Regions from separate parts of the Polaromonas sp. P1_G1 genome, predicted to be linked through region 1. Evidence: predicted binding sites of a transcription regulator. Region 1 holds the regulator's gene; each other region holds the start of a gene.
The links. Region 1 encodes sigma-54, which starts transcription at its own class of promoters, with help from an activator protein. Its sites were predicted from a motif close to TGGCANGNAANCTGCTTT; they were not measured.

Region 1 (2,395 bases):
TGCGACCACGCCTACATCATCAGCGACGGCCACGTGCTGGCCCAGGGCACGCCCTCCGAGATCGTGAACAACGCCGATGTGCGACGCGTGTACCTCGGTGAACACTTCAAGATGTAGGATGACACTCCCCCTGTTGTCGCTCACTTCGTGTAGCTCCCTCCCCCCCGAGGGGGCGGCGCCTGCGGCCTGGCAAAGCCAGTTCCGCGGCCCCTGCTCGCACTTTTTCTGCGCTTCGATCAAAGCTCCTTGACATGAAGCAGGGCCTCTCGCTCCGCGTCTCGCAGCACCTTGCGCTGACGCCCCAGCTGCAGCAGTCGATACGGCTGCTGCAGCTGTCGACGCTCGAGCTGAGCCAGGAAGTCGAGCAGATGCTCGACGAAAACCCGTTTCTCGAGGTGGCGGAAGAGACCGCGGTGCGCGAGGAGTTCGGCCTGGAGCACCTCAACACGCCGGTCAGCCAGGACAGCCGCGAGTTTGAATCCGCGGCGGAGTCGCCGAGCGGCGGCACTGAGGACGCTGGCATTTCAGCCGCAGGCGAAGCCGAAGTCAGCGCCGAACCCAAGCTCGAGGAAAGCTGGGAAGGCGACGGCACGGTGGAGACCACGCCCGACGACAGCGAATGGGGCAGTGATGCGCCGGCCCGCAAGAACAACAATGACGAGGGCGACACCGAGGCCTCCGACCTGACGGGCGCCCACGAGTCGCTGCAAGACCATTTGCACCGCCAGTCGCTGGGCCTGCGCCTGTCCGAGGAAGACCGCGCGGCCCTGCATTTCCTGATCGAGTCGCTCAACGACGACGGCTACCTCGAAGACAGCCTGGCCTCGCTCGCGGCGGGCCTGGCCGGGGACGACCTGGAACAGGCTGAGGACCTCGAGCAGCGTTTTGCCATGGCGCTCAAGCTGCTGCACCACATGGAGCCGGCCGGCGTGGGCGCGCGCAACCTGGCCGAATGCCTGGGCCTGCAGCTGCTGGACTGCAAAGACTGCGAAGAGACCCGCGCCGCCATCGCCATGTGCAAGCAACCCATGGAACTGCTGGCCAAGCGCGACCTGAAGCGCCTGTCGCACCTGTGCGGATTCACCGAAGCCGCCGTCCGGGGTGCGATTGCCGTGATAGGCCGGCTCGACCCCAAACCCGGCCGCCGCTTCGTGAACGTGGAGCGCAACCTGATCGTGCCCGACGTCATCGTCGTGAAGTCGGGCCGGGGGTTCAAGGTCTCGCTCAACGGCGACGTAATGCCGCGCCTGCGCGTGCACGACATCTACGCCAACGCCCTCAAGCAGCACAAGGGCCAGGGCGGCCAGGCGCTGCAGCAGCGTCTGCAGGAGGCGCGCTGGTTCATCAAGAACATCCAGCAGCGGTTTGACACCATCCTGCGCGTGAGCASSGCCATCGTCGAGCGGCAGAAAAACTTCTTCACGCACGGCGAACTCGCCATGCGCCCGCTGGTGCTGCGCGAGATCGCCGACGAACTGGGCCTGCATGAGTCTACGATTTCGCGCGTGACCACCGCCAAGTACATGGGCACGCCCTTCGGCACTTTTGAGCTCAAATACTTCTTCGGCTCCGCGCTGGGCACCGAAACCGGCGGCAACGCTTCCAGCACCGCCGTGCGCGCGCTGATCAAGCAGTTCGTCTCCTCCGAGAGCCTGAAAAAGCCGCTCAGCGACAACCAGATTTCCGAAATGCTCAAGGAGCAGGGCATCGAATGCGCGCGCCGCACCGTGGCCAAGTACCGAGAGGCTTTGCGCATCGCGCCGGCTAATTTACGCAAATCACTGTAAATCCGATTCTCGGGCGCATGGCGGCGTTGCGCGGTGCTCGGAATCCTCATGCACCCAAGTGCATTCCGGTTCCTGCGCTCCGTGCGCCTTGCCCTGCATCCCGATAATCGAATTTCCAGCAGCCCTTTTGAAGAGTCCGACATGAACCAGCTCCAATTGTTTTTACCGTGCGCCGCCGGCGTCGAGGCCTTGCTGGCCACCGAGGTGCAGCGCGTCACCGGCATCCAGGGCAAGGCCTGGCGCGCCGGCGTGCAGTTGCAGGCTTCCTGGCGCGACGCGCTGCAGCTCAACCTGCACAGCCGCCTGGCCCAGCGCGTGCTGATCGAGTTGCAGCACAACCAGTACCGCAGTGAACAAGACCTTTACAACGCCGCCGCCAACGTGGCCTGGGAAATCTGGTTCACGCCCAAGCAGACCTTCAAGGTTGAGATCACCGCCCAGCACAGCCCGCTGCAGAGCCTGAACTTCGCGGCGCTGAAGATCAAGGACGCCATCGCCGACCGCTTCCGCGCCAAGTTCGACGACGTGCGGCCCAGCGTCGACACGCGCTGGCCCGACGTGCGCGTCTATGTGCACCTGACGACCGACACCGTCACGATTTACATCGA
Region 2 (2,642 bases), on a different contig from region 1:
TCTTTTGGCCTTTTCTTTTGCTTACTTTTCTTTTGGCGAAGCAAAAGAAAAGTGAGTAGCCGCCGGGCTACCCCCGGCCAGCCACCCTCAGCAGAGAACGCGCAAGCCGGAGCAAGAACCGGCCTAAAGACCCACTCCCCAACAGCATTGCGGCACACAAAAGAAGTGGGCCGCAATGCGGCCCACCTTTGCTTCTGCTTCATCCGGGGTTTTCATCAAACCCCGGCGGAGCGAGTGGCAACTGTTATTGCGATGGCGCGGCGGCGGGCGCCGGGATCACCACAATGTTGTCGGTTGAGGTCTGCGGCTGTACGCGCACGTTGGTGGCGCCGGCCGGGACGACGACGGTCTCTACCTGGCGGACCACACCGCCGCTGGCGACGCTGCCGTCCGCTTTGCCGTAGCCGACGATGCGGGCCTGGCAGGCGATCAGGTCTTCGCCCTTGAAGACGTCGCAGCGTTTGAGGGCATTGTTCTTGAAGTCGGCATTGGCGTTGTCCACCTTGCCGGCGCGTTTGGCGGCGTTGGCGTTACGGACTTCGGTCATGCAGGTCTGGCGGTCCTGCTGTGTGCGCCCGGTCAGGCAGGCGTTCATCTCGCTCTTGGCATCGCCGGTGGCGTCGATGCCTGTGGTGCCGGAAGCGATTTGTGCCGTGGCGCCCAGGGAGAGCAGGGCGGCGACACCAAAGATGGCGGCGCTTTGGGCCAAGCGGAAATTCCGGGATGAAATCATGGTCAAACTCCTTGATCGAACTCGACGGATGTCGATGAATGGAGTCTGGGCCGGGCCCGGCCGGCGGCGTGAAAGGAAAAGCTCCGGGCCGTCCGTGCCCTATGCCCATTCCCATGTAGGACGGGTCTCTCATAGGGCGCGCATCCGCCCCAGGGGTGCGGATTTGATGCTTTTGATGTTTTTATATACAGCCCGGCTTGTTCAACCTTCGACGGGCGCGGCGCTTCAGGTCGACCAGAGCCTTGGTGTCGACGGCGCCAGTTGCCACATCTCCTTGCGCCAGGCCTGCCACACCTGCCTGAGCAAGGCCATGGCGGGTTCGACCACCGGCGCAAGCACGCGCACCACAATGACCTGCGCGTCGGGGCTGGTGGCACCGGCGCTGGAAGCCAGGGAGTGGGCCTGCAGGACTTCGCGCGCGCAGTCCAGCGCGAGTTCACGGCGCTTGCGCTCGAGCTTGCTGCCGGCCACAAAAAACAGCGTGGCCATGCAGCGCCGGCCCGCCAGGCCGACGGGGCTGTCCATCAGCAGTTTGTCGTTCGCGTCCAGCCGCGCGCGCTCCAGCCAGACGCCGGGCAGCTCGATGTGCTGGCGAAAGCTGCCGTTTTCAAAGGGCTGGCCGGCGGCGGGCAGGCCCAGCGCGGTGACGTCCCAGCCCATCAGTTCGGCGCCGGGCGCGAGCGCCATCGTCAGGCGGTTCTCGGCGAGGCAGCCGCTGTAGCAGATGGCTTCAAGCGGCAGCCATTCCATGCGCGCACCGGCGGCCAGCGTGAGCCGGGTGTTTTGCAGCGCGGGCTCGCCGGTGGAGCGGTAAAAACGCGTGGCGCCGGGTGTGGTGATGAGGCCGTGCGTGCCGGGCGCGGCGCTGAAGGCCAGCTCCAGCGTGTCGCCGCCGACCAGGCCGCCGGGCGGGTGCACGATGACGTTGTGGCAGATCGCGTCGCCTTCGGGGTAGAGGCTTTGCAGGATGCGCAGCGGCCCGCTGTGGCGGAAGTGGGCAATTGTCTTGCCGGCCTGGTGCGTGTAGTCGAGGGCGAGCGTCGCGTTCCAGGTCATGGGTGAAGTTTAACGTGCGCAAGGCCGCTGGTATATTTCGTGCTTCCCCCCAAAGGGTGGTGCGCAAGCTGGTTCCGGTCCAGCCATCGCCCATTCGTTGATACGCCTGACAAGAAACACAAACAATATGGCCACCTCCGCCCTCGATCACTTCATCTCCAGCGCCGTCGAGCAGACGCAGCGCCGCATGGATCCCGCCGACTGTGTGCTGGCGCTCGCGCCGCGGATGCTGGAGCTGATAGACCAGGCCGCGACTTTCCTGGAGCCGCAACACTACCGCAGCGACCCGGACCATTACGCCCGCAACCTGGTCTACAGCGCGCCCGATGCCAGCCTGTCCCTCTACACCCTGGTCTGGTCGCCCGGCCAGTGGACGCCGGTGCACGACCACGGAAGCTGGGGCGTGGTCGGTGTGCTCGAAGGCGTGCTGGAGGAACGGAGTTATGTGCGCCTGTCAGTGGACCGCAACACCGATGAGGGCATCAACCTTGTGCGTGGTGGCGTCATCCTTCTGGGGCGCGGCGCGGTGACCAGCTTTGTGCCGAATCCCGACCACATCCATGTGACTGGTGTTCCCCTGAAGCGCCCTCGGGCGGTGAGTTTGCATCTTTATGGCCGGATGATGAGCAGTTTCAATACTTATGATGTTTCGGCTGGGACTCGGAAGAGGGTTAGTCTGGAGCATAACGAGAGCTAAGGTTCTTTGGCCGGGTCTTGCTCCGGCTTGCGCGCTCTCTGTTTTCTCTGCTCTTTGCTTAGGCTTGCTGGCCGGGGGTAGCCCGGCGGCTACTCACTTTTCTTTTGCTTCGCCAAAAGAAAAGTAAGCAAAAGAAAAGGCGACCCTGGTTGCCGC
Region 3 (18,981 bases), on a different contig from region 1:
CTCGCCGGTGCTGGACGAGTCCGGCGTGCTGGGGCAGGTCACGCGCGTACACCCCCTGGTCAGCGAAGTCACCCTGCTGGTGGACCGCGACCTGGCCATTCCCGTGCTCAACGTGCGCACCGGCGCGCGCAGCGTGGCCTATGGCGACCCCACGGTTTCCGGCAGCGGCCTGGAGCTGCGTTTCATGGGCAGCAATTCGGACGTGCAGCAGGGCGACCTGCTGACCACCAGCGGCGTGGACGGCGTCTACCCGGCCGGCCTGCCGGTGGCCAAGATCAGCCGCATCGAGCGGCGCGCCGAGTCGGCTTTCGCCAAGATTTTCTGCACGCCGCAAGCGCTGGTGACCGGCGCGCGGCACGTCATGGTGGTCAAGCCCGGCACGGGCCTGATCCCGCCGCGGCCCGAGCCCGACGCGCCTGAAGCCGCGCCCAAGAAGAAAGGGGCCGCTAAATGATCATGCGCTCCGGCCAGCAGCTGCTGCTGCCCGCCAACCCGGTGTTCATCTGGTGCAGCCTCATCGCGGCGCTGCTGCTGGACATGCTGCCCCTGGGCCGCGTGCCCTGGATGCCCGACTTCCTGGCGCTGGTGCTGGTGTTCTGGAACGTGCACCAGCCGCTGCGTGTGGGCATAGGCGTGGCCTTCATGTTCGGCCTGGGCATGGACGTGCACCAGTCCTCGCTGCTGGGCCAGCATGCGCTGTCGTACACGGCGCTGAGCTTTTTCGCCACCATGATCCACCGCCGCCTGCTCTGGTTCACCGTGCCTTCGCAGGCCCTGCAGGTGCTGCCGCTGTTCGCCATGGCACATGGCGTGGAGCTCGTGATCCGCATGATAGGCGGCGGAATTTTCCCCGGATGGGTCATGCTGCTGGCGCCCTTGATCGAGGCGCTGCTGTGGCCCGTCGTCAGTGTGCTGCTGCTGGTGCCGCAGCGGCGAGCGCCCGACCCTGATCAGAACAGACCACTGTAGATATGGCCCCCACGGTCGCTCACTTCGCGTGCTCCCGAGGCCTTGCAGGCCGCGGCTCGCGGGACGCTTCGCCTCTGTCGCCCGTCCAAGCCTGCGCAGGCAGGCTTGGAGCCGCGGGCTCCAGCCCCTCGGGGGCCGCTGCGCCTGCGGTCTGGCAAAGCCAGTCCCGCGGCCCCTGCTGGCCTGGGCGGCTCGCTTCGCATCGCCTTTGCTGTTCCGGGGTTAATCGCGCGTCTTGCGGGCACTTTGTGGCGGTTGTAGAGTCGCATCACCATGACTGAACTGCGGAATGTTGAAGCGGATTTGTCGCGGTTCCGCGCGCGGGTGCTGGTGGCCAGCTTGGTGGTGTTGTGCGCGTTTGCCTTGCTGGCGGCGCGGCTGGTGTACCTGCAGGTGTATCGCCACGCCGACCTGAACGAGCAGGCCGAGAGCAACCGCACGGCCATCGTGCCCATCGTGCCGAATCGCGGCCTGATCCTGGACCGCAACGGCATCGTGCTGGCGACCAACTATTCGGCCTACACGCTGGAGATCACGCCGTCCAAGGTCGCGAACCTCGAGGAAACCATTGCCGCGCTGGAAAAGGTGGTCGATATCCAGCTGCGCGACAAGCGGCGCTTCAAGCGCCTGCGCGAGGAGTCCAAGAATTTCGAGTCCCTGCCCATACGCACCCGGCTGACGGACGAGGAAGTGGCGCGTTTCGCGGCGCAGCGCTTTCGCTTTCCCGGCGTCGACATCAAGGCCAGGCTGTTTCGCAGCTATCCCTACGGCGAACTCGGCAGCCATGTGGTCGGCTACATAGGCCGCATCAACCAGGCCGAGAAGGAAAACATCGAGGGCAGCGACGACGAGGGCAACTACCGCGGCACCGACTACATCGGCAAGCTCGGTGTCGAGCAAAGCTTCGAGCAGCAGCTGCACGGCACCACCGGCGTCGAACAGGTGGAGACCTCGGCCGGCGGGCGCGCCGTGCGCAAGCTGGCCAGCAACCCGGCCACGCCCGGCAACACGGTGATGCTGTCGCTCGATATCCGCCTGCAGAAGCTGGTGGAAGACATGTTCGGCGACCGGCGCGGCGCGCTGGTGGCGCTGGACCCGAAAACCGGCGACGTGCTGGCTTTTGTCAGCAAGCCGACCTTCGATCCCAACCTCTTCGTCGACGGCATAGACACCGAGAGCTGGCAGGCGCTCAACGAGTCCATCGACAAGCCGCTGCTCAACCGCGCGCTGCGCGGCACCTACCCGCCGGGCTCGACCTACAAGCCCTTCATGGCCATGGCCGCGCTGCAGACCGGCAAGCGCTCGCCGACCTTCATCGTCAACGACAACGCTTCCTGGACCTTCGGCGGCCACACCTTCCGCAGCCACGGCGACATCGCGCTGGGCGCGGTCGACATGTACCGGTCCATCGTCAAGTCCAGCAATGTGTATTACTACTCGCTGGCCAATGAGCTCGGTGTGGACGCCATGCACGACTTCATGAAGCCGCTGGGCTTCGGCCAGATCACGGGTATCGACATCAACGGCGAGGTGCGCGGCGTGCTGCCCAGCCAGGAATGGAAGCGCAAGGCCTACAAGCGGCCCGAGCAGCAAAGGTGGTATCCCGGCGAAACGATTTCCCTGGGCATAGGGCAGGGCTACAACACCTTCACCATGCTGCAGCTGGCGCAGGCCACGGCGGCGCTGGCCAACGGCGGCGTCAAGCACAAGCCGCGCCTGGTCATCGGCACGCAGGACCCAGTCACGCGGGTGATGCACCCGCTGCAGGCCAGCCCGCCCGAGGACCTTGGCTACAAGCCGGAGAACGTGGCCATCGTGCGTAAGGCGCTGGTCGGTGTCACGCAGGAGGGCACCTCGGCGCGGGTGTTTGCCGGCGCGGGCTACCTCTCGGGCGGCAAGACCGGCACCGCCCAGGCGGTCACCATAGGCCAGAAAGACAAGTACAACGGCGCCAAGATGGAAGAGCACCAGCGCGACCATGCGGTGTACATGGCCTTCGCGCCGGCCGAAGATCCCAAGATCGCGCTGGCCGTGATCGTGGAAAACGCCGGCTGGGGCGCCGGCGTGGCCGCGCCCATCGCGCGCCGGGTATTTGACTACGTGCTGCTGGGCCAGTACCCCAGCGAAGAAGACATGGTGGCGGTGCAAAAAGGCCTGGCCGCCGCGCCCGTCGGCAAGCCGCGCCAGGCGGCCGAGATGGCCAGCCTGCTTTCAGCCCCGACCTCCGGGCCCACCACCGCCGCCGCAGCGGCGGCCGCCAAGGCCAAGGCGGCGGCCATCGCCGAAGCGCTCAGCAAGCTGGTCCCGCCCATGGCTGCGGCCGGCATCAATCCCGACTGAGCCCTGGCTCTCCCCTGGAAAACGACAGGCATAAAAAAAGCGCTGGGGTTACCAGCGCTTTTTGCAGCAGGGCATCTTGTGGAATGCCTTGCTGCCTATGTGTACTTCTAATGGCTCTCTCGTGTCTCCTCGGCTCCTCGCGTTGCGAGCAGCAAGGCTCGTCAGCAAGTCGTCCAATGTAGCCCGCGCACTGACATAGTGCATTGGGGGTTTCCCGCCCCCGGATTCCGCGGATGGGCGGCTGCGGCCCCTGGTGCGGCGTGCCACAGCATGGCGCCCGGCGTGCACCGCGTGTACGCATTTGCACTGAAAAGTGCCCAAATCTTCCCTATAAAGCGCTGGCATGACTTATGCCTGCTGCCTTCCGGTTGTTACCAATTGTTGGCTGACTGCAAGAAAGGCGGGCATGTATGCACCTGAAGAGCGTTATGGCGTGGGGCTTGTCGATCTGGATGGCCATGGCCTGCCAGCAGGCCATGGCGCAGGCGCCTGCCGCGCCGGCTGCCGCTCCCTCGGCGGCGGCTTCCGGCGTCGTTACCGAAGTTGCGGCGCCCGTCGCCGCTCCCGCGCCACCGCCGGCGGCTCTCGCGTCTGTGGCTGCGGCACTCGCCCCTGCCGCGCCGGCATCCGCGCCGCCGCCCGCAGCCTTGACCCGTCCCGGCCTGGTGGGGGCGGAGACCCTCAACGGCGCCGACACCGCCTGGATGATGACCTCCACCGCACTGGTGCTGCTCATGACGCTGCCGGGCATCGCCCTCTTTTACGGCGGCATGGTGCGCAAGAAGAGCGTGCTCAACGTCATGGCCTGCGTCGTCGCCATTTGCGCGGTGGTGAGTCTCCTGTGGTTCGCCGTGGGGTATTCGATCGCCTTTACGCCCGGCAGCAGCGCCTGGGGCCATTACTTCGGCGGCACCGAGCGCTTCTGGTTCGCCGGGCTGGATTACGTGAAGGACGCGCAGAAGGTCGCGGTCAGCCACGTCGCGCCCAACATCCCGGAATCGGTCTATGCGATGTTCCAGTTGACCTTCGCCATCATCACGGCGGCGCTGGTGGTCGGCTCCTTTGTCGAACGCATGCGCTTTTCCGCCATGCTGATCTTCATGTCGCTGTGGACGGTCATTGTGTATGCCCCCATCGCCCATTGGGTCTGGGAGCCCAACGGCTGGCTGGCCCGCATGGGCGCGCTGGATTTCGCCGGCGGCTCCGTGGTACACATCAATGCCGGCATCGCCGGACTGGTCTGCGCCTACGTGCTCGGCCCGCGCCACGGCTACGGCCGTGAGCCCTTCACGCCCTTCAACCTGGGCCTGACCATGGCCGGCGCCGGCATGCTGTGGGTGGGCTGGTTCGGCTTCAACGCCGGTTCCGCGGTGGCTTCCGACGGCCGGGCGGGCCTGGCCATGGCGGTCACGCACATCGCGGCCGCGGCCGGCGCGCTGTCGTGGATGGCGGCCGAGTGGGCGGTGCGCGGCCGGCCCTCGCTGCTGGGCCTGTGCTCGGGCCTGGTGGCCGGCCTGGTTGCGATCACGCCGGCGGCCGGTTTTGTCTCGCCGCGCGCGGCGCTGGTGTTCGGCGTGGCCGCGGGGCTGGCCTGCTACTGGGGCGCCACCGGCCTGAAGCGCCTGCTCAACGCCGACGACTCGCTGGACGTGTTCGGCGTGCATGGGGTGGGCGGCATCGTGGGCTCGCTGCTCACGGGCGTGTTCGCCAGCAAGGCGATTTCGGGCGCGGAAGGCAGTGTGCTGACGCAGGCCATAGGCGCGGGCGCGGTCATGCTGTACAGCCTGTTCATGACGGCGCTGGCCTTGTGGATCACCTCGCTGATCGTCAGCCTGCGCGTCAGCGAGGCCTCGGAGAGCGACGGCCTGGACATCACCCAGCATGCCGAACGCCTTGGCACCTGATGTGCCGGCATTCACTTTGAAGGACACAGACCATGCCTTCCAGCGAAAAAATCGCCATCGCCGCCCATCTCCACGTGTTGCTGCGCCGAAAGACCGGCCGGGTGACCGACACCGAGTGGATGGCCGGCAACCTTGAATACGCGGCCGAGATCGCCCGTTTTGCGCGCGAGAAGGCGGCCGAGGAGGGGCACCCCGACCTGGCTGTCTGGGCCGACAGGCTCGAGGAGATCATGGCCGTGCCCGACCCCAAGCCGCGCCTGCCGCTGGTCCAGATGGTGTCGGAGGCGGTGAAGGAGCGCGCCGCGCCCGTCATGGCGCCGCCGCCCCAGCCGGACCGCCAGAGCGCGCGCTCGATAGACACCGAGGAAGAGATCTACCCGGAGTCCGGTTTTATCGAATCCACCTTTGGCGCGATCTTCGGCGAAGAGGGCCAGCGCGAGCGCAGGCACCGCGACCCGAACGCGCCGCGTTATGTGAAGGGCCTGCGCTGAACTTGCCGCCGGCCCGGCCGGCTTATTGCGCCGGCTGTGCTTCCCGTGTGCGGTTCAGGCTGTGCGCCAGCATGTTGCGGGTGCGCGCGCGGATATTGGCGCTGGCTTCGTCCGCGAAGGCCGCCACATAGGGGTGGCCGACGTTGTCCGCCAGGATGCTGCGCCGCACCTGTTCCAGGCCGGCATCGCAGGCGGCCAGGGCCGTGTCGGCGAGCACAAAGACAGACCGGGCCGCATCGTCCTTCAGCGGCAGCAGGGCCTTGTCCGCGCAGCGCTGGTAGTCGTTGATGGCCGTCGCCACCGGCGCGCGGGCGATCGACAGCGGGTCATGGCTGGCCTTGGGCGCAGAGCCGCAGGCGGGCAGGGCCAGGAGCAGGGCGGTGATCAGCGGAAAGCAAGAGGGAAGCGGCTTCATGCGTCGCATTGTGTCATCGGCGCATGAACCCAGGCGGCAGGTGCCACGCCGCGGGGATGTAAGGAAAATCGATTAAGGGTAAGCACAACTGGCCTGCTGCAAACGCAAGCCTTAGCATGCAACTCAATAACCAAGGGGGAGCTTATGGCGCGCACTGCAATGACATCCACGGCATTGACCTTGGCCTTGGCGTCAAGCCTGCTGGGATCCAGTCCCGCGCAAGCCCAGGCCCAGGCCCAGGCCCAGGCCCAGGCCCAGGCCCAGGCCCCGGCTCAGCAACTGGTGCTGGGCATCAGCGAAGGCACTTCGGGCGGCCTGGACCATGCCCAGGTGATCGCCAAATACCAGGGCCTGGCCGAGGTGATAGGCCGGGCCATGAAAGCCAAGGTCAGCGTGGTGTTCGCGCGCGAATTCAAGCAGCTTGAAGAAGGCATGCAGACCGGCCGCTTCGACCTGGTGATGGCCCGCCCCAGCGACTACCCGGCGCGCGGCATGCGCGACTACGGCTACAGCTACATCGCCAGCACCAAGCCCGACGGGCAGTGTTTCATCATCGCGCCCAAGGGATCCGAGCTGAAGACGATCAACGACGTCAAGGGCAAGCGCATCGCCCTGCCCGAGCAGATCGCCTACATGTCCCGCTTCTGCGCCGCCGAGCTGCGCGACAAGGGCATCCTGGTAGACAAGGAAAACGTGCAGTTCGTGCGCGAACAGGCCGCCGTCGGCTTCTACCTGGACAACAAGTTCGCCGACGTGGGCGGCGTGGCCTCTTATTCAGGCATCGCCAAGAAGTGGGAAAAAGAAGGCGGCCGCATCCTGCACAAGAGCGTGGCGCAGCCCTACTTTCCGATGGTGGCCCATAAGCGCATCAAGCCCGAGCAGCTCAAGGCCATCCAGGAGGAGTTGCTGGCCCTGCCCGGCAGCGATGCCGGCAAGGACGTGCTCAAACGCATCGGGGTCGAACAGTTCGACACCACGTCCGAAGCTCGCATGCGCGATCTGCTCAAGTGGCTGAACATTTAGCCTAGCCAGGTCCAGTTTCCGGCGCGGCACCCAGTTGCCGCTGCTGTCTTCCTGGTCCGGCACGGGCCGCCGCCTTCCCTCGTCAACACCCTGCGCCGCGTGCCGGCGTCAGGCGGGCGGCTGGCCGAGCCCGCCCAAACCCTAGGGTTTTCACTGAAAAAAAGCAGTCTCGCTTCGTTGCATTAGTTATCATTCATAACCATAATCGACCTCACTGAAAACCTCCAAATGACCCAAAAACACCTCCAACTCGAAATGCGCGGCGACGTTGCCGTGATCCGCCTGGCACGCCCCGCCAAACGCAATGCGCTGGGCGACGCCCAGGTGCTGGCCCTGCGCGACCTGTTTGAAAACCTGCCCGCCGGCGCCCGCGCCGCCGTGCTGCACGGCGAAGGAGAGCACTTCTGCGCGGGGCTCGACCTGGGAGAACTCCAGGAACGCGACGCCAGCCAGGGCCTGCACCATTCGCGCATGTGGCACGCCGCGCTGGACCGCCTGCAGTACGGGCCCGTGCCGGTGATTGCGGCCCTGCACGGCGCCGTGGTCGGCGGCGGCCTGGAGCTGGCGAGTGCCTGCCACATCCGGGTGGCCGACGAGAGCACTTTTTACGCGTTGCCCGAAGGATCGCGCGGCATCTTCGTCGGCGGCGGCGGCGCGGTGCGCATCCCGCGCCTGATAGGCACTGCCCGCATGACCGACATGATGCTGACCGGCCGCGTCTACAACGCCCAGGACGGCGAGCGCATAGGCCTGGCGCAGTACCTGGTGCCGCAGGGGCAGGCGTTCGACAAGGCGCTCGAACTGGCGACCCGCGTGGCGACCAATGCGCCCCTGACCAACTATGCCCTGATGCATGCCTTGCCGCGCATTGCGGAACAGCCCGCGGACCAGGGCTTCTTTACCGAAGCGCTGATGGCGGCGATCGCGCAAAGCGCGCCCGAGGCCAAGGGTCGCGTGAGGGATTTCCTGGACGGCAAGGCCGCCAAGGTGAAAAAAGACTGAGCGGCGCCGGTGGGCCCGCGTGAGGGTCCGGCGCGAAAGAGACGAAAAGCCAAAGAGCCAAGAGCCAAAGAGCCGAAAAGACAAAGAGACAGAAGAGACAACACCATCATGAGCGCCCTCAAATTCCGCCCCCTGCGCTTTGGCGTGACCCGTGCCGTCCTGCGCGAAGGCGCACCCGGCGTCGGCTACCTGCGTGCCGACCAGGACCTGAAAGACTACCCCGCCCGCATCACCGACCGGCTGCAGCATTGGGCACAAGTCGCACCCGAACGCAGCTTCATGGCGCGGCGCGAAAAGCTCGCGGACGGCACGACGGGCGAATGGCGGCACCTCAGCTACGCCCAGGCCTGGGCGGCGGCCCGCAGCATCGCCCAGGGATTGCTGGACCGAGGCCTGAGCGCCGAGCGGCCCGTGGTGATACTTTCCGAAAACGGCCTGGAGCACGCGCAGCTGGCCCTGGGCTGCCTCGTGGCCGGCGTGCCCTTCGTGCCGGTGTCGCCGCCGTATTCGCTGGTCAGCCAGGATTACGACAAGCTGCGCCATGTGCTCAAGACCGTGACGCCGGGCCTGGTGTTTGCCGCCGACGCCGAACGTTATGCCAAGGCCATCCAGGCCGCGGTGGAGCCCGGCGTCGAGGTGGTGCTGGCCGCCGGGCAGATGGAGGGGCGCGCCAGCACGCGGTTCGCGGACCTGGCCGCCACACTGGCGACGGCCGCAGTGGACCGCGCCATGCAGGCCACCGGGCCGGACACCATCGTGAAATTCCTGTTCACCAGCGGCTCGACCAAGATGCCCAAGGCGGTGATCAACACCCAGCGCATGTGGTGCGCCAACCAGCAGCAGATGGCGCAGTCCATGCCGGTGCTGCAGGAAGAACCGCTGGTGCTGGTCGACTGGCTGCCGTGGAACCACACCTTCGGCGGCAACCACAACTTCGGCATGGTGCTGTTCCACGGCGGAACGCTTTACATCGACGACGGCAAGCCCACGCCAGCGCTGATGCACGAGACCCTGCGCAACCTGCGCGAGATCGCTCCCACGGTGTACTTCAACGTGCCGACCGGCTTTGAGGCCATCGCCTTGGCCATGAAGACGGACGCGCAGCTGCGGCGCCAGCTGCTGTCGCGCGTGAAGATGTTTTTCTACGCCGGCGCCGCGCTGGCGCAGTCTGTCTGGGACAGCCTCTACGAGTCGCAGGAAAAGGAAATCGGGGAGCGCATCGTCATGGTGACCGGCCTGGGCATGACCGAGTCCGCGCCCTTTGCCATCTTCGTGACCAGCCCCGAGGTGAAGTCCGGCGACCTGGGCGTGCCCACACCCGGCATGGAGCTCAAGCTGGTCGACATGCAGGGCAAAACCGAGGTGCGCTACAAAGGCCCCAACGTCTCTCCCGGCTACTGGCGCGCGCCGCAGGACACGGCGCAGGCCTACGATGAAGAGGGTTTCTTTTGCACCGGCGACGCCGTGAAGTGGATAGACGACGCGGACATCCACCGGGGCCTGAAGTTCGACGGCCGCATCGCCGAGGACTTCAAGCTCGCCACCGGAACCTTCGTCAGCGTCGGGCCCCTGCGCGCGAAGATTGTCGCGGCCGGTACGCCCTATGTGCAGGATGCGGTGCTCACCGGCATCAACCTCAAGGAAGTCGGTGCGCTGGTATTCCCGACGCAGGCCGTGCGCGCGCTGGCCGGGTTGCCGCCCGATGCACCCTGGCGGGAAGTGCTCGACAGCGCGCCGGTGCTGGCGCATTTCCAGGAGATGCTGGACCAGCTCGCGCTCTGCGCCACCGGCAGCGCCAGCTGCATCGCGCGCCTGCACCTGATGCATGAGCCGCCCTCCTTCGACAAGGGCGAGGTCACCGACAAAGGCTCCATCAACCAGCGAGCCGTCCTCACGCAGCGCGCGGCGCTGGTGGAGGCCTTGCACGGCGACACCGCCCATCCCGTCCTGAAACCGCGCGCGCGCTGACGCCAGGCCCGCGGACACCCCACACCTCCCTAGACACAGCAGGATTTGCATGCAGCACAAAGGATTTTTCTCCGCCTTCCAGGACGTCTGGATGCTTGACGGCGTCAGAACGCCCATGGTCGACTACTGCGGTGCCATCGGCCACGTGTCGCCCACCGACCTCGGCATCAAGGCCGCGCGCGCCGTGCTGCAGCGCTCGGGCGTCAGCGCCGGCCACATCGACTCGGTGATCGCCGGCAACATGGCCCCGGGCGACTTCGAACAATTCATGCTGCCGCGCCACATCGGCCTGTACGCCGGGGTGCCCGTGGAGGTGCCGGCCATCATGGTGCAGCGCATCTGCGGCACCGGTTTCGAACTGTTCAGGCAAGCCGGCGAGCAGATCCAGAGCGGCGCGGCCAGCGTGGCGCTGGTCGTCGGCGCCGAAAGCATGACGCGCAACCCGATCGCCGCCTTCGAGCACCGCACCGGCTTCAAGCTGGGCGCGCCGGTCGGCTTCAAGGACTTCATGTGGGAAGCCCTCAAGGACTCGGCCGCCGGCATCGACATGATCCAGACCGCGGAAAACCTTGCGAAGAAATACGGCATCACGCGAGAAGCGGTCGATGAATTTGCCTCCAGCTCGTTTGCGAAAGCGGTGGCGGCTCGGGAGGCAGGGTTTCACGCCGGTGAAATTGTGCCGGTGGTCACCGAGGCGTTCGAGCTTCCCGGCTATGCCGCGCGCGGCATACGCCTGCAGGGCAAGGTCATGGAAGTCGCGCAGGACACCCACGCGCGGCTGTCCCCCGTCGAGGTACTGGCCAAACTCAGGGCGGTCCATGCCGGCGGGGTGCAGACCGGCGGCAACAGCGCGGCGCTGGTGGACGCGGCCGCGGCCGCCGTGGTGGCCTCCGGCGCCTATGTGAAAGCGCAGGGCGGCAAACCGTTGGCGCGTGTGGTGGCCGCAGCGGTGGTCGGTGTGCCGCCCGAGATCATGGGCATAGGCCCGGCCCCCGCGATCCGCCTGCTGCTGGAGCGCTGCGGCCTGACGCTGGACCAGATCGGCCGTTTTGAAATCAACGAAGCCCAGGGCGCGCAGACACTGGCGGTGGCCCGCGAGCTGGAACTGGACCTGGGCAAGCTCAACGTCAACGGCGGCGCCATCGCCATGGGCCATCCGCTAGCGGTCACCGGTGTGCGCCTCACCATCACCGTCGCGCGGGAAATGCAGCGGGCGGGCGTGCGCTACGGCATCGCATCCGCCTGCGTGGGCGGCGGCCAGGGCATTGCCCTGCTGCTTGAAAACCCGGAGGCGGCATGAGCCTTCCCCGACAGATTTCTGGAACCCTGACATGAACATTCAAGGACTCGCGGCATTGGTGACAGGCGGCGGCTCGGGGCTGGGCGAAGCTACCGCCCGGGAATTGGCACGCCTGGGCGGCAAGGTCGCCGTGCTGGACATCAACCTGGCCAATGCGGAAAAAGTCGCCGACAGCATTCGCGCGGCCCATGGCGCCGACGCCGCGCTGGCCTGCCACTGCGACATCACCGACAGCGCCAGCATGCAGGCCGCGCTGGACAAGGCCGCCGCCGCGCACGGCCCGGCGCGCATCCTGATGAACATTGCCGGCATAGGCTCCGCCAAGCGCATCGTGGCCAAGGACGGCAGCCCTGCGCCGCTAGAGGACTTTGCCAGGGTGGTCAACATCAACCTGGTCGGCAGCTACAACGCGAGCCGCCTGTTCGCAGCCGCTTGCGCCAAACTGCCCCCGCTGGAGGACGGCCAGCGCGGCGTCATGATGTTTACCGCGTCGGTCGCCGCCTTCGACGGCCAGGTCGGGCAGCAGGCCTACAGCGCTTCCAAGGCCGGGCTGGCCGGCATGACGCTGCCCATGGCGCGCGACCTCGCGCAGCACGGCATCCGCGTCTGCACGGTGGCGCCCGGGCTGTTCGCCACGCCCTTGATGGCGCAATTGCCCGAAGCGGTGCAGGCTTCGCTGGCCGCCAGCATTCCCTTTCCGCCGCGCCTGGGCAAGCCCGAAGAGTTCGCGCAGCTCGCCGTGCACATCGTCAACAACGACCACCTGAACGGCGAAGTGATCCGCCTGGACGGTGCGCTGCGCATGGCGCCGAGGTGAGCCGCATGGAAAAAACCGTGGTCTATGAAGTGAAGGTCGCGTTCGGCGACTGCGATCCCGCGGGGATCGTGTTTTTCCCCAACTTCTCGCGCTGGATGGACGCCGCCTCGCTGAATTTTTTCGCCGCCTGCGGCGTGCCGCCCTGGCGGGAACTGGTCAAGACCACCGGCATCATCGGTACGCCCCTGCTGGAGATCAACACCCGCTTCAGCCTGCCCGCCACCTACGGCGAAACCCTGAGCATCCACACCAGCGTGCAGGAGTGGCGGGACAAGGTCTTTTTGCAGAAACACGTGATCCGGCGCGGTGAGGACCTGATCTGCGAGGGCCTGGAAACCCGCGCCTTCTGCATACGCCACCCCGACAAACCCGAACGCATGAAGGCCATTGCCGTGCCCCCCGACATCCGCAGCCAATGCAGTTGAGCGGGCGCAGCTGACGCGCCCGGGCTGCCCGGCGCTTTTTCGCGGATTTTGCTTTTCGACCCGTGGACTTAACTACTACAAGGAGACATCTCATGCAAACACGTCGTCATTTCGTACAGGCCGCCGCGGCGCTCTCGGCGGCCGCCCTCGCGCCTTTCCCGGCCCTGGCGCGGGCGCTCGAGCAGGTCAAGATCCTCTATGGCTTTCCGGCCGGCAGCGCCGGCGACATCTGCGCGCGCCGTGTGGGCGACCGTTTCGGCGGCACCGCCTATTCCAAAAACAACGGCATCGTCGAAACCAAGACCGGCGCCGGCGGGCGTATCGCGCTGGAGTTGCTCAAGACGGCGCCGGCGGACGGCTCTGTGCTGGCGATGACGCCGTTCTCCTGCCTGTCGCTGTACCCGCACATCTACAAAAAGCTGTCCTACGACCCCTCGGATTTCGTCGCGGTGGGGACCGCCTCCATGATCCACCACGGGCTGGCCGTCGGCCCGCTGGTGCCGGCCTCGGTCAAGACCGTGCATGACTTTCTCGGCTGGGCCCGGGCCAATCCAAAGGATGCCAGCTACGGCTCGCCCGCCGCCGGGTCGACCCCGCACTTCATCGGCGCCTTGCTGGGCCTGAACAATCAGGTGGAGCTCAAGCATGTGCCCTACCGCGGCTCGGTGCCCGGCGTGACCGACGTGGTCGGCGGCCAGCTCGCCGCGATGGTCACGCCCCACGGCGATTTCATCCCCAACCACAAGGCCGGCAAGCTGCGCATCCTGGCCACCTCGGGGAAGCAGCGCTCGCCCTTCGTGCCTGAAGTGCCGACCTTCGCCGAGCAAGGTTTTGCCGACCTGACGGTGGAGGAGTGGTTCGGTTTCTACGCACCCGCCAAAACGCCGGCCGACATGGTGGCCGCGGCCAACGCCGCCATCAATGCCGCCATCCGCGACAAATCCGTCATCGATTCGCTCACGGTAGTCGGGCTGATTCCCTACGGCGGCACCGCGGACGACATGGCGTTCAGCCAGAAGCGCGAGTTCGATCGCTGGGGCCCGCTGATCAAAAAAGTCGGCTTCACCGCGGAATCCTGATGCAGAGATGGAGGGCCGGCCCTGGCGGGCCGGTCCGGGCGGCATTGGCATAATCGGGGTTAGGAGCCTGGGCGGTAGAAGGCATCAAAGCGAAAAGCGGGCCCAGCGAGGACAGTTTTTGCCGGATTTGCAGACTCATAGCCGTAGCTGTGGGGCAAAAAGCCGGTGAAAAATGGACCGCTGCGCTCGCTTTGCAGCCGATGCTCCTTCTGCCGCCCAGGCTCCTAGTCTGGCCGCATGCCTGTGCCAGCAGCGTTGCCAGATAACGAAAGCGCCCTGATCCCTTATGCCCGCGTCGCCCAAACCCGCTCCCGCGGTAGAGGAGGTTGATACCTCCTATCTCGAAACCTTGATGGGCTACAACGCCACGCGCGCCTCCCTCAAGGTCATTGAATTGTTCAGCCGGCGCATGGCGGTCTACGACCTCAGGCATGTGGATTTCTCGATCCTGTCGCTGATCATGCACAACCCCGGCATCACCTCGCGCCAGCTGTGCGGCGCGCTGAGCATCCTGCCGCCCAACCTCGTCGGGAAAATCGTCGCGCTGGAAAAGCGCGAGCTGGTGCACCGCAGGCCGCACCCACAGGACGGCCGCGCCGTGGGGCTTTACCTGACCGATGCGGGCCAGGCCTTGATGCGGGATGCGGAAGGCACCGCCGTCAGCCTTGAAACAGAGGCGACCCAGCGCCTGAGCCCGGCGGAAAAGAAGACGCTGATGCGCCTTCTGCAAAAAATCTACCGCTGAACCGCATCGGGCACCGGCAGCTCTTGCTCAGATTCCGGCCTGGATCCAGGCCGCCGCTTTCTCGGCGATCATCAGCGTCGGCGAGTTGGTGTTACCGCTTGTGATCAGCGGCATCACGCCGGCATCGACCACGCGCAGGCCGCGAATGCCGCGCACCCTGAGGTGCGAATCCACCACCGCCATCGGGTCATCGTCGCGTCCCATCTTCGTCGTGCCCACCGGGTGGAAGATGGTGGTGGCGATGTCGCCCGCCAGCCGCGTGAGTTCCTCGTCGGTCTGGAACTGCACACCGGGTTTGTACTCCTCGGGCTGGTATTTGGCCAGTGCGCTCTGGCCCACGATCTTGCGCGTCACGCGTAGCGAATCGGCCGCCACCTTGCGGTCTTCCGCCGTGCTCAGGTAGTTGGGCGCAATCGCCGGCGCATCCTCGAAGCGGCCGCTCTTGATGTGCACCGTGCCCCGGCTGGTCGGGTTGAGGTTGCAGACGCTGGCGGTGAAGGCGTTGAAGCCGTGCAGCGGCTCGCCGAAAGCTTCCAGCGACAGCGGCTGCACGTGGTACTCGATGTTGGGATAGGGCTGGTCGGGTGAGCTGCGCGTGAACGCACCCAGCTGCGACGGCGCCATGCTCATGGGCCCGGTCTGGCGCAGTGCGTACTCCAGCCCGATGCGAGCCTTGCCCCAGAGCGAATTGGCCATGGTGTTGAGCGACAGGCCCCAGCGTTTGTCGCCCTGCACCTTGTAGACCGAGCGGATCTGCAGGTGGTCCTGCAGGTTGGCGCCCACGCCGGGCAGGTCCTGCAGCACCGGGATGCCGTGCTGCTGCAGCAGGGCGGCCGGGCCTATGCCCGAGAGCTGCAGGATTTGCGGCGAGCCTATGCTGCCCGCGCACAGGATGACCTCTCCCATGTGGCCGGAGTCGCGCGTCGAATGCGCGGTTACGCGCTCATCGCCCGCCCACACTTCAACGCCTGTGCAGCGCTGGCTGCCGTCCGGCTGCGGCGTGACCACCAGCTTGCAGACCTGGGCGTTGTTCCAGAGTTCAAAGTTGGGGCGTGCATAACAGGCGGGCCGCAAAAAGGCTTTGGCGGTGTTCCAGCGCCAGCCGTTCTTCTGGTTGACTTCAAAGTAGCCCACGCCTTCGTTGTCGCCGCGGTTGAAGTCGCTGGTGGCCGGTATGCCGGCCTGCTGCGCGGCTTCGGCGAATGCGTCCAGGATGTCCCAGCGCAGGCGCTGCTTTTCCACGCGCCACTCGCCGCCGGAGTTGTGATGGCGCAGCAGCTTCTGGTAGGGCTGGCTCTTGTCCTGCATCAGCTCGGGCGCCGTTCCGCGCGCGCCGTGCATCGCGTCGGCGCCCTTGTGGTGGTCTTCGTGCAGCTTGAAATGCGGCAGGGAGTTTTCCCAGCGCCAGGCCATGTCTCCGGTCAGCTGCGCCCACTGGTCGTAGTCGCGCGCCTGGCCGCGCATGTAGATCATGCCGTTGATGCTGGAGCAGCCGCCCAGGGTCTTGCCGCGCGGGTAGCGCAGCGCCCGGCCGTTGAGGCCGGCGTCGGGCTCGGTGTTGTAAAGCCAGTCGGTGCGCGGGTTGCCTATGCAGTACAGGTAGCCCACCGGGATGTGAATCCAGTGGTAGTCGTCCTTGCGGCCTGCCTCGATCAGCAGCACCCGCTTGGACGCGTCGGCACTCAGGCGGTTGGCCAGCAGGCAGCCCGCCGTGCCGGCGCCGATGATGATGTAGTCAAAAACCTGGCTTTCGTCTTGCATGGGTGTCTTGTCTCTTTGTTCTAGGCGGTGTTTTTCGCGGAAGCCGGGTTGGCGGCAGCGGCCGAAACACGCTGCGTGGCCCCATCCTGCCAGCCCAGCCTAACGCGGGGCTGACCGCCGCAGCATGGCCGATTGTGGCAAAAGCCGGGCTGCGGCGCGGAGGGGATTACCCGCTGCAGGCCGCACGGCGTGGGATTCTGGCCGCCCTCCAGGTCTGGTGTAGGACCAGGGCGACAGCGCAAGGAGCGCGGTCGGCAATGGTGTTTTCAGCAGTTACCATGCAACTTTGTGTTTCGTACATTGCAAACTGCCGGTTCGCGCCTGGCTTGACTGAATGCTTATGGAAGACTCTACGCCCCGCATCGAACAGCAGGACACGCCGCAAGGCCGGCTGTTTGTCGTGCAAGGTGCGTGGACGGCCGCCGGCCTCACCGGTGAGCACGTGTGGGAAGCGCTGACCGTGCAGCTCCAGGGATTCGGTGACGCCTCCTCTTCTCAGTCCGGCTGGAATCTTGAACAGGTCGGCAAACTCGACCACCTGGGCGCGCAGGTGCTCTGGAACCACTGGGGCCGCAACTGGCCGGCGCAGCTGCAGGTTGAGCCCAACCAGCGAGCCGTGCTGGAGACGGTCGCCAAATTCAGCACCGACCCGCCCAAACCCCGAAAAACCGACTGGAGCGAACCCTTCATCCTGCTGGGCATCCGCGTGCTGCGGCTGCTGGATCACCTCAAGGGCCTGGTGCGCCTGATCGGGCAGCTGCTGCTGGACATCATTCGCCTGGTGCGGCGCCCGCATGAAGGCCCCTGGCGCGACCTCTCGGGTCACTTGTTCCATATCGGCGCCACCGCGCTGCCGATCACCGCGCTGGTGGGCTTCCTGATCGGTGTGGTGCTGGCCTACCTGATCTCGCAGCAATTGCGCCAGTTCGGCGCCGACGCCTTTATCGTCAACATCCTGGGCATCTCGCTGATCCGCGAACTCGGTCCGGTGCTGGCCGCCATCCTGATCGCCGGTCGCAGCGGCTCGGCCATCACCGCGCAGATCGGCGTGATGCGCGTCACCGAGGAGCTCGATGCCATGCGCGTCATGGGCATCCCGCGCGGCTTTCGCCTGGTCATGCCGCGCGCGCTGGCATTGGCGGTGGTGATGCCGCTGATCAGCGTCTGGACCACCATCGCCGCCTTGCTGGGCGGCATGCTGGCGGCCGACATTTCGATGGATGTCACACCGGCCTACTTCATCAATTCGCTGCCGGCCGCGGTCGACGTGGCCAACCTTTCGCTGGCCACGGCCAAGTCGGTGGTGTTCGGCGTGCTGATCGCGCTGATCGGCTGTCACTACGGCCTGCGCGTCAAGCCCAATACCGAAAGTCTGGGGCAGGGGACCACGGCCTCAGTGGTGACTTCCATCACCGTCGTGATCCTGGTCGATGCTCTGTTCGCCGTTCTCTTTAAAAGTGTCGGCATATGACTGGAGCCCCCACGTTCGCCCACTGCGTGTGGCTCTCTGCCCCCCGAGGGGGCCGCCCGCCTGCGGCCTGGCAAAGCCAGTTCCGCGGCTCATGCTGGCCTTCTGCCGACTCGCTTCGCATCGTTTCTGGGGCGGTTTTCCATGACTGATCCCATCGTCGACATCAAAAAGCTCTGGACCGTGTTCCCCAACGGCGAGAAGAAGGCCGTGGTGCACAAGGACCTGGACCTCAGCGTGCAGCGCGGCGAGGTGCTGTCCCTGGTCGGCGGTTCGGGAACCGGCAAGACCGTGCTGCTGCGCCAGATGCTGGGGCTGGAGAAGCCGACCCAAGGCGAGATCACCGTGCTGGGCCGGCCGGCGGCCGAGCTCGGCAAGCAGGGCGCGGCCAGCCGCGTCGGCATGCTGTTTCAGCAGGGGGCGCTGTTCTCGGCCTTCACCGTGCTGGAGAACATCGCCTTTCCGCTGCGCGAACTCAAGACTTTGCCGCGCGCGCTGGTCTACGAGGCGGCCATGGTCAAGCTGCAGATGGTGGGGCTGGGCCCTGACGCGGCCGACAAGCTGCCCAGCGACCTCTCGGGCGGCATGGTCAAGCGGGTGGCGCTGGCGCGCGCCCTGATCATGGACCCGCCGCTGCTGCTGCTTGACGAGCCCACCGCCGGCCTGGACCCGGAAAGCTCCGACAGCTTCGTCTCGCTGCTGCGCTCGCTGCACCGTGACATGGAACTCACGGTGGTGATGGTGACGCACGACCTGGACACGTTGTTCGAGCTCAGCACGCGCATCGCGGTGCTGGCCGAGCAGAAGGTCATTGTCAACGACGTGCCCAAGGAGGTGGTGGCTTTCCCGCACCCCTTCATCCACGAATTTTTCCTCGGTGAAAGGGGACAGCGCGCAATGGAGCTATTACGCGAGTACCCTTTTACGGTATAGAAAGGCATCACTATGGAAAACAAAGCCCATGCCATGGCCGCCGGTGCGTTTGTACTGGTGGTCACCGCCCTGCTGGCCCTGCTGGCTGTCTGGCTCACGCGCGACAACACCCAGCGCGACCTCTACGACATGAGCACCGGCGAAACCGTGTCCGGCCTGCAGCCGCAGGCGGCGGTGCGCTTTCGCGGCGTGCCGGTGGGCAAGGTCGAGCTCATAGGCTTCGATACCAAGGTCAAGGGCAATGTGCTGATCCGCGTCTCCATAGACCGCGGCGCGCCCGTCACCAAGTCCACCTTCGCCACCGTGGCCTCGCAGGGCGTCACCGGGCTGGGTTTCATCCA
Region 4 (4,320 bases), on a different contig from region 1:
GGAACCACATGCCGTCGGAGAGGTAAGGGAAGCTCACCGCGCCGTCGTTGTAGAACTTCATGTAGTTGGGGTCGTCCCAGGTCTTGCCCATGCCGTTCTGGTAGCGGCCAAGGATGCGCTGGTTGATGGCGTCGACGCTGGTGTTGACGTAGCTCTTGTCGGCCACGGTTTCGGCCATCTTGTTCTTGTTGGAGAGGCTGGCGTCAATCCATTTGCCGGCCTCGATGATGGCGGCGGTGACGGCGCGCGCGGTGTTGGGGTATTTCTTGACGAAGTCGGCGGTGGTGCCCAGCACTTTTTCAGGGTGGTCCTTCCAGACGTCCTGGGTGGTGACGGCGGTCACGCCTATGCCGTCGATGATGGCGCGGTGGCCCCAGGGCTCGCCCACGCAGAAGCCGTCCATATTGCCCACGCGCATATTGGCCACCATCTGCGGCGGCGGCACGGTGATGACCTTGGCGTCCTTCATCGGGTTGATGCCGTTTGCGGCCAGCCAGTAGTACAGCCACATGGCGTGCGTGCCGGTGGGAAAGGTCTGGGCGAAGGTGTATTCGCGCTTGTCGCTGGCCATGAGCTTGGCCAGGCCCGCGCCGTCGACAGCGCCCTTGTCGGCGAGCTTCTTCGACAGCGTGATGGCCTGGCCGTTGTTGTTGAGTGTCATCAGCACGGCCATGTCCTTCTTGGGGCCGGCCGTGCCCATGTGCACGCCGTAGACCAGGCCGTAAAGCACATGGGCGAAGTCCAGTTCACCGTTGACCAGCTTGTCGCGCACGCCGGCCCAGCTGGCTTCCTTGGTCGGGATGATCTTGACGCCGTATTTCTGGTCTATGCCCAGCACCGAGGCCATCACCACCGAGGCGCAGTCGGTCAGGGGGATGAAGCCGATCTTGACTTCCTTTTTCTCGGGCGCGTCCGATCCCTGTGCATACACGGCGGCGCGCAGGGCGGGGTTGATGCCCACGGCGCCCACGGCCGCGGCCTGCAGCACGGTGCGGCGTGTCAGCGAAGATTTCAGCAGTTCAGTCATGTGTCGGCTCCAGGTAAAAAAAGCAAAAGACAAAACAAAAAAGGCGCTCGACCCGGGCAGCCACGTCAAACGTGATGCAGGGTGCGAACGCCTTTGTTCCTTGGGGCACCACACACTTCGCCGTTGAAGTGCTGTGCCGGATGGCCATCATTGACCAGTGCCTAGGGCATTGCAAAAGCTGTGCCAGGGTTGGCCAGCGTTGCCAAAAGAGTTGTTCTTGAGAGTGGAGATGCCAGGGAAGTCTTCTTGTGCTTGCAATCACACACTCCCTGAAAAAAACCTCACATGGGCGAAGCGCCGCGATGTGGATGCCGATGGTGCACCTGATTTGTGCGCTGCACCAATTGAGGGTGGTCGGTCGGCCCGGCGAGCGAATCAGCCCAGCAGGTCCAGGGCGTCCAGCATGCGCTGGGCCACGTCACCCAGCCGCAGGCCCTTGTCCATGGCGGCCTTGCGCAGCTTTTCGTAGGCGGCCTGCTCCGAGAGTCCCTGGCGCTGCATCAGCATGCCCTTGGCCCGGTCTATGACCTTGCGCTCATGCAGCTCGGTTTTGGCGTGCGCCAGTTCCTTGCGCAAGCCCTGCTCGTGCTCAAAGCGCGCCATGGCCACGTCCAGGATGGGACGGATGCGGTCCGGGGACAGGCCGGCCACCACATAGGCCGACACCCCGGCGGCGACGGCGTCCTTGACGTGGCTGGTGTCGTTGTCATTGGTGAACAGTACGATGGGCCGCCGGGCGTCCCGCGTCGCCATCACCACATGCTCCAGGGAGTCGCGGGCTTCACTTTCGGCGTCCACGATGATCATGTCGGGCTGCAGCTGCGCCAGGCGTTCATCCAGGAAGGTGTCGGCTGGGAGCACCGCGACGATGTTGTAACCGTTTTCCAGCAGGCCGATGCGCAGCTGGCGCGAGCGCTCGGCCAGTTCCCGCGCATGGGCGTCATCGGACACGGACTCCAGCAGGTCCGGGGCGATGATGACAAGGCGCAGGGATTGGGACGGTGTCATGGAGCCGTAAGTGCAAGAAACGTGCCCCCACGGTCGCGCACTTCGTGTCGCTCCCTGCCCCCCGAGGGGGCCGCTCGCCTGTGGCCCGGCAAAGCCGGTTCCACGGCTCATGTTGGGTTGAAGAGTTCAGTGGGCACAACCAATGAGGGGCTTACCAATGAGGGGCTTATTTCACCAGTAGGGGCCGCGGGACTGGCTTTGCCAGACCGCAGGCGCCGCCCCCTCGAGGGGGGAACAGGCTACACGCAGTGAGCCTGGACGGGGGAGGGTGATTCTTCCAAACCTTACACTCGAAAGATGAGAGTTCTTGGAATCGAATCGAGTTGTGATGAAACCGGTGTGGCGCTGGTGGATGCCAGTGGCAGCGCTGTGCCGCGCTTGCTGTCGCACGCGCTGTTCAGCCAGATCGACATGCACCAGGCCTATGGCGGTGTGGTACCTGAGCTGGCGAGCCGGGACCATATCCGGCGTGTTTTGCCTTTGACACACCAGGTGATGGCCGAGGCGGGCAGCAGCCTGGCACAGGTCGACGTGGTGGCTTACACGCGCGGGCCTGGGCTGGCTGGGGCGCTGCTGGTGGGCGCGGGCGTGGCCTGTTCGCTGGCGGCGGCGCTGGGCAAGCCGGCCATGGGCGTGCACCACCTGGAAGGGCATTTGCTATCGCCTTTCCTGAGCGCTGACCCGCCTGAATTTCCTTTTGTGGCCTTGCTGGTCTCCGGCGGGCACACGCAGCTGATGCGGGTGGACCGCGTGGGCAGCTACGAATTGCTGGGTGAAACGATTGACGACGCGGCCGGCGAGGCCTTTGACAAGTCGGCCAAGCTCATGGGCCTGCCTTACCCGGGCGGCCCGCACCTGTCGAAGCTGGCCGAGGGGGGCGACGGCGCGGCTTTCAAGCTGCCGCGGCCTTTGCTGCACAGCGGCGACCTCGATTTTTCCTTTGCCGGGCTGAAGACCGCCGTGCTGACGCAAGCCAAAAAACTGGGGCCGGACCTGGAAAGCCGCAAGGCCGACCTGGCGGCGGCCACGCAGGCGGCCATCGTCGAAGTGCTGGTCAAAAAATCACTGGCCGCCATGGCGCAAACCGGGCTGAAACGGTTGGTCGTGGCGGGAGGTGTAGGGGCTAATGCGCTGCTGCGAAGCCAGCTCAATGCCGTGTGCAAGCAGCGCGGCATTCGGGTGCATTACCCCGAGCTGCATTTGTGCACCGACAACGGTGCCATGATTGCCCTGGCCGCGGGCATGCGCTTGCAAGCCGGGCTGGAAACACTTCTGCGCAGCTACACCTTTGACGTGAAGCCGCGCTGGAACCTGGCCGAATTGCAGGCCGAGCCGGCCTGAGCCGATCGCCTGCTTTGAGACGCTCCTGATTACTGGATATCGAGGTGCGTCACGTTGCTGACGGGGACCTTCTTGGCCAGCGTCAACGTCAGCACACCGTTTTCCAGCTTGGCGCTGCTGTTGGCAGTGTCGATTTCCAGCGGGAAGCGCCATGCGGCCTTGACCTTGCGGGGTGCATCTTCCTTGCTGGACACACGGACCACGTCGCCTTCGATGCCGATGTCCAGATGTTCGCGGGCCAGGCCGGGGACGTCGAGCTGCAGGCTGTAGGCCTTCTCAAGGTCTTCCACGCTGGCAGCCTTGGCGGCGCCGGTGTCGGAGAGCGAGCTGAAGGTGTCATTGAGGAATTTTTCGAGTGCGCCGTTGCTCACGACGGGTGCATAGTGGCGATGAAAGGCGCGAGCGGGGCGGTTGGCGAGAGAGTAAAACATGGCGATTCCTTGATGGGTTAACAAGGGGCGTTTTCCCCTTACACTGCGCGGCGTTCAGCGTGATTGCCGCATGCACACCAGTTAGGTGTGCTGCCGTTTTATTCAAGCGAAATCAAGCGAAAACAGGGATCTATTTTTTTATGCACAAACACTTGAAACGCCTGTTCACGGCCCTATGTCTCTGCGCTTGCGTGGGGGCGGGTGCGCAAACCGCCGGCCAGCCACCGGTACGCATCGCGCTCATCGAAAGCCTGTCGGGCGCCTTCGCCAATACCGGCGAAGCGGTGTTCCGCAACCTGGTCTGGGCGACGGAGCGCGTCAACGCGCGCGGCGGCGTCAAGCCCGCCGGCGGGCCGCGCAACCTGGTGGTCGAGCGCTACGACAGCAAGGGCCAGAACGAAGAGGCGCTGGCGGCCTTGCGCTCGGCGATCGACGATGGCGTGACCATCATCGCGCAGGGCAATTCGTCGGCCATCGCGGCGGTGCTGATCGACGCCATCAACAAGCACAACG

Region 2: the regulator sigma-54 is predicted to act here: its motif matches at 1,854-1,871, upstream of AC1D1Y_RS25820 (urease accessory protein UreD).
Region 3: the regulator sigma-54 is predicted to act here: its motif matches at 3,649-3,666, upstream of AC1D1Y_RS10260 (ammonium transporter).
Region 4: the regulator sigma-54 is predicted to act here: its motif matches at 2,045-2,062, upstream of AC1D1Y_RS25445 (ANTAR domain-containing response regulator).

What each region holds. Positions count from the first base shown of each region.
Region 1 covers NZ_JBFUBU010000037.1:19,031-21,425, reverse strand. Annotated here, with positions in the region: gene lptB (LPS export ABC transporter ATP-binding protein) at 1-117, shown strand, start outside; gene AC1D1Y_RS18260 (RNA polymerase factor sigma-54) at 252-1,787, shown strand; gene AC1D1Y_RS18255 (THUMP domain-containing class I SAM-dependent RNA methyltransferase) at 1,929-2,395, shown strand, end outside.
Region 2 covers NZ_JBFUBU010000103.1:31-2,672, forward strand. Annotated here, with positions in the region: gene AC1D1Y_RS25815 (hypothetical protein) at 245-733, opposite strand; gene AC1D1Y_RS25820 (urease accessory protein UreD) at 959-1,789, opposite strand; gene AC1D1Y_RS25825 (cysteine dioxygenase family protein) at 1,917-2,486, shown strand.
Region 3 covers NZ_JBFUBU010000016.1:45,973-64,953, forward strand. Annotated here, with positions in the region: gene mreC (rod shape-determining protein MreC) at 1-454, shown strand, start outside; gene mreD (rod shape-determining protein MreD) at 451-969, shown strand; gene mrdA (penicillin-binding protein 2) at 1,243-3,309, shown strand; gene AC1D1Y_RS10260 (ammonium transporter) at 3,738-5,213, shown strand; gene AC1D1Y_RS10265 (hypothetical protein) at 5,246-5,704, shown strand; gene AC1D1Y_RS10270 (hypothetical protein) at 5,727-6,119, opposite strand; gene AC1D1Y_RS10275 (phosphate/phosphite/phosphonate ABC transporter substrate-binding protein) at 6,300-7,142, shown strand; gene AC1D1Y_RS10280 (crotonase/enoyl-CoA hydratase family protein) at 7,371-8,144, shown strand; gene AC1D1Y_RS10285 (feruloyl-CoA synthase) at 8,253-10,112, shown strand; gene AC1D1Y_RS10290 (thiolase family protein) at 10,162-11,412, shown strand; gene AC1D1Y_RS10295 (SDR family NAD(P)-dependent oxidoreductase) at 11,444-12,229, shown strand; gene AC1D1Y_RS10300 (acyl-CoA thioesterase) at 12,235-12,654, shown strand; gene AC1D1Y_RS10305 (Bug family tripartite tricarboxylate transporter substrate binding protein) at 12,747-13,733, shown strand; gene AC1D1Y_RS10310 (MarR family winged helix-turn-helix transcriptional regulator) at 14,020-14,478, shown strand; gene AC1D1Y_RS10315 (GMC family oxidoreductase) at 14,506-16,239, opposite strand; gene AC1D1Y_RS10320 (MlaE family ABC transporter permease) at 16,580-17,710, shown strand; gene AC1D1Y_RS10325 (ABC transporter ATP-binding protein) at 17,852-18,640, shown strand; gene AC1D1Y_RS10330 (MlaD family protein) at 18,653-18,981, shown strand, end outside.
Region 4 covers NZ_JBFUBU010000086.1:3,389-7,708, forward strand. Annotated here, with positions in the region: gene AC1D1Y_RS25440 (CmpA/NrtA family ABC transporter substrate-binding protein) at 1-1,027, opposite strand, end outside; gene AC1D1Y_RS25445 (ANTAR domain-containing response regulator) at 1,403-2,035, opposite strand; gene tsaD (tRNA (adenosine(37)-N6)-threonylcarbamoyltransferase complex transferase subunit TsaD) at 2,333-3,376, shown strand; gene AC1D1Y_RS25455 (Hsp20 family protein) at 3,406-3,807, opposite strand; partial or broken gene AC1D1Y_RS25460 (ABC transporter substrate-binding protein) at 3,948-4,320, shown strand, end outside.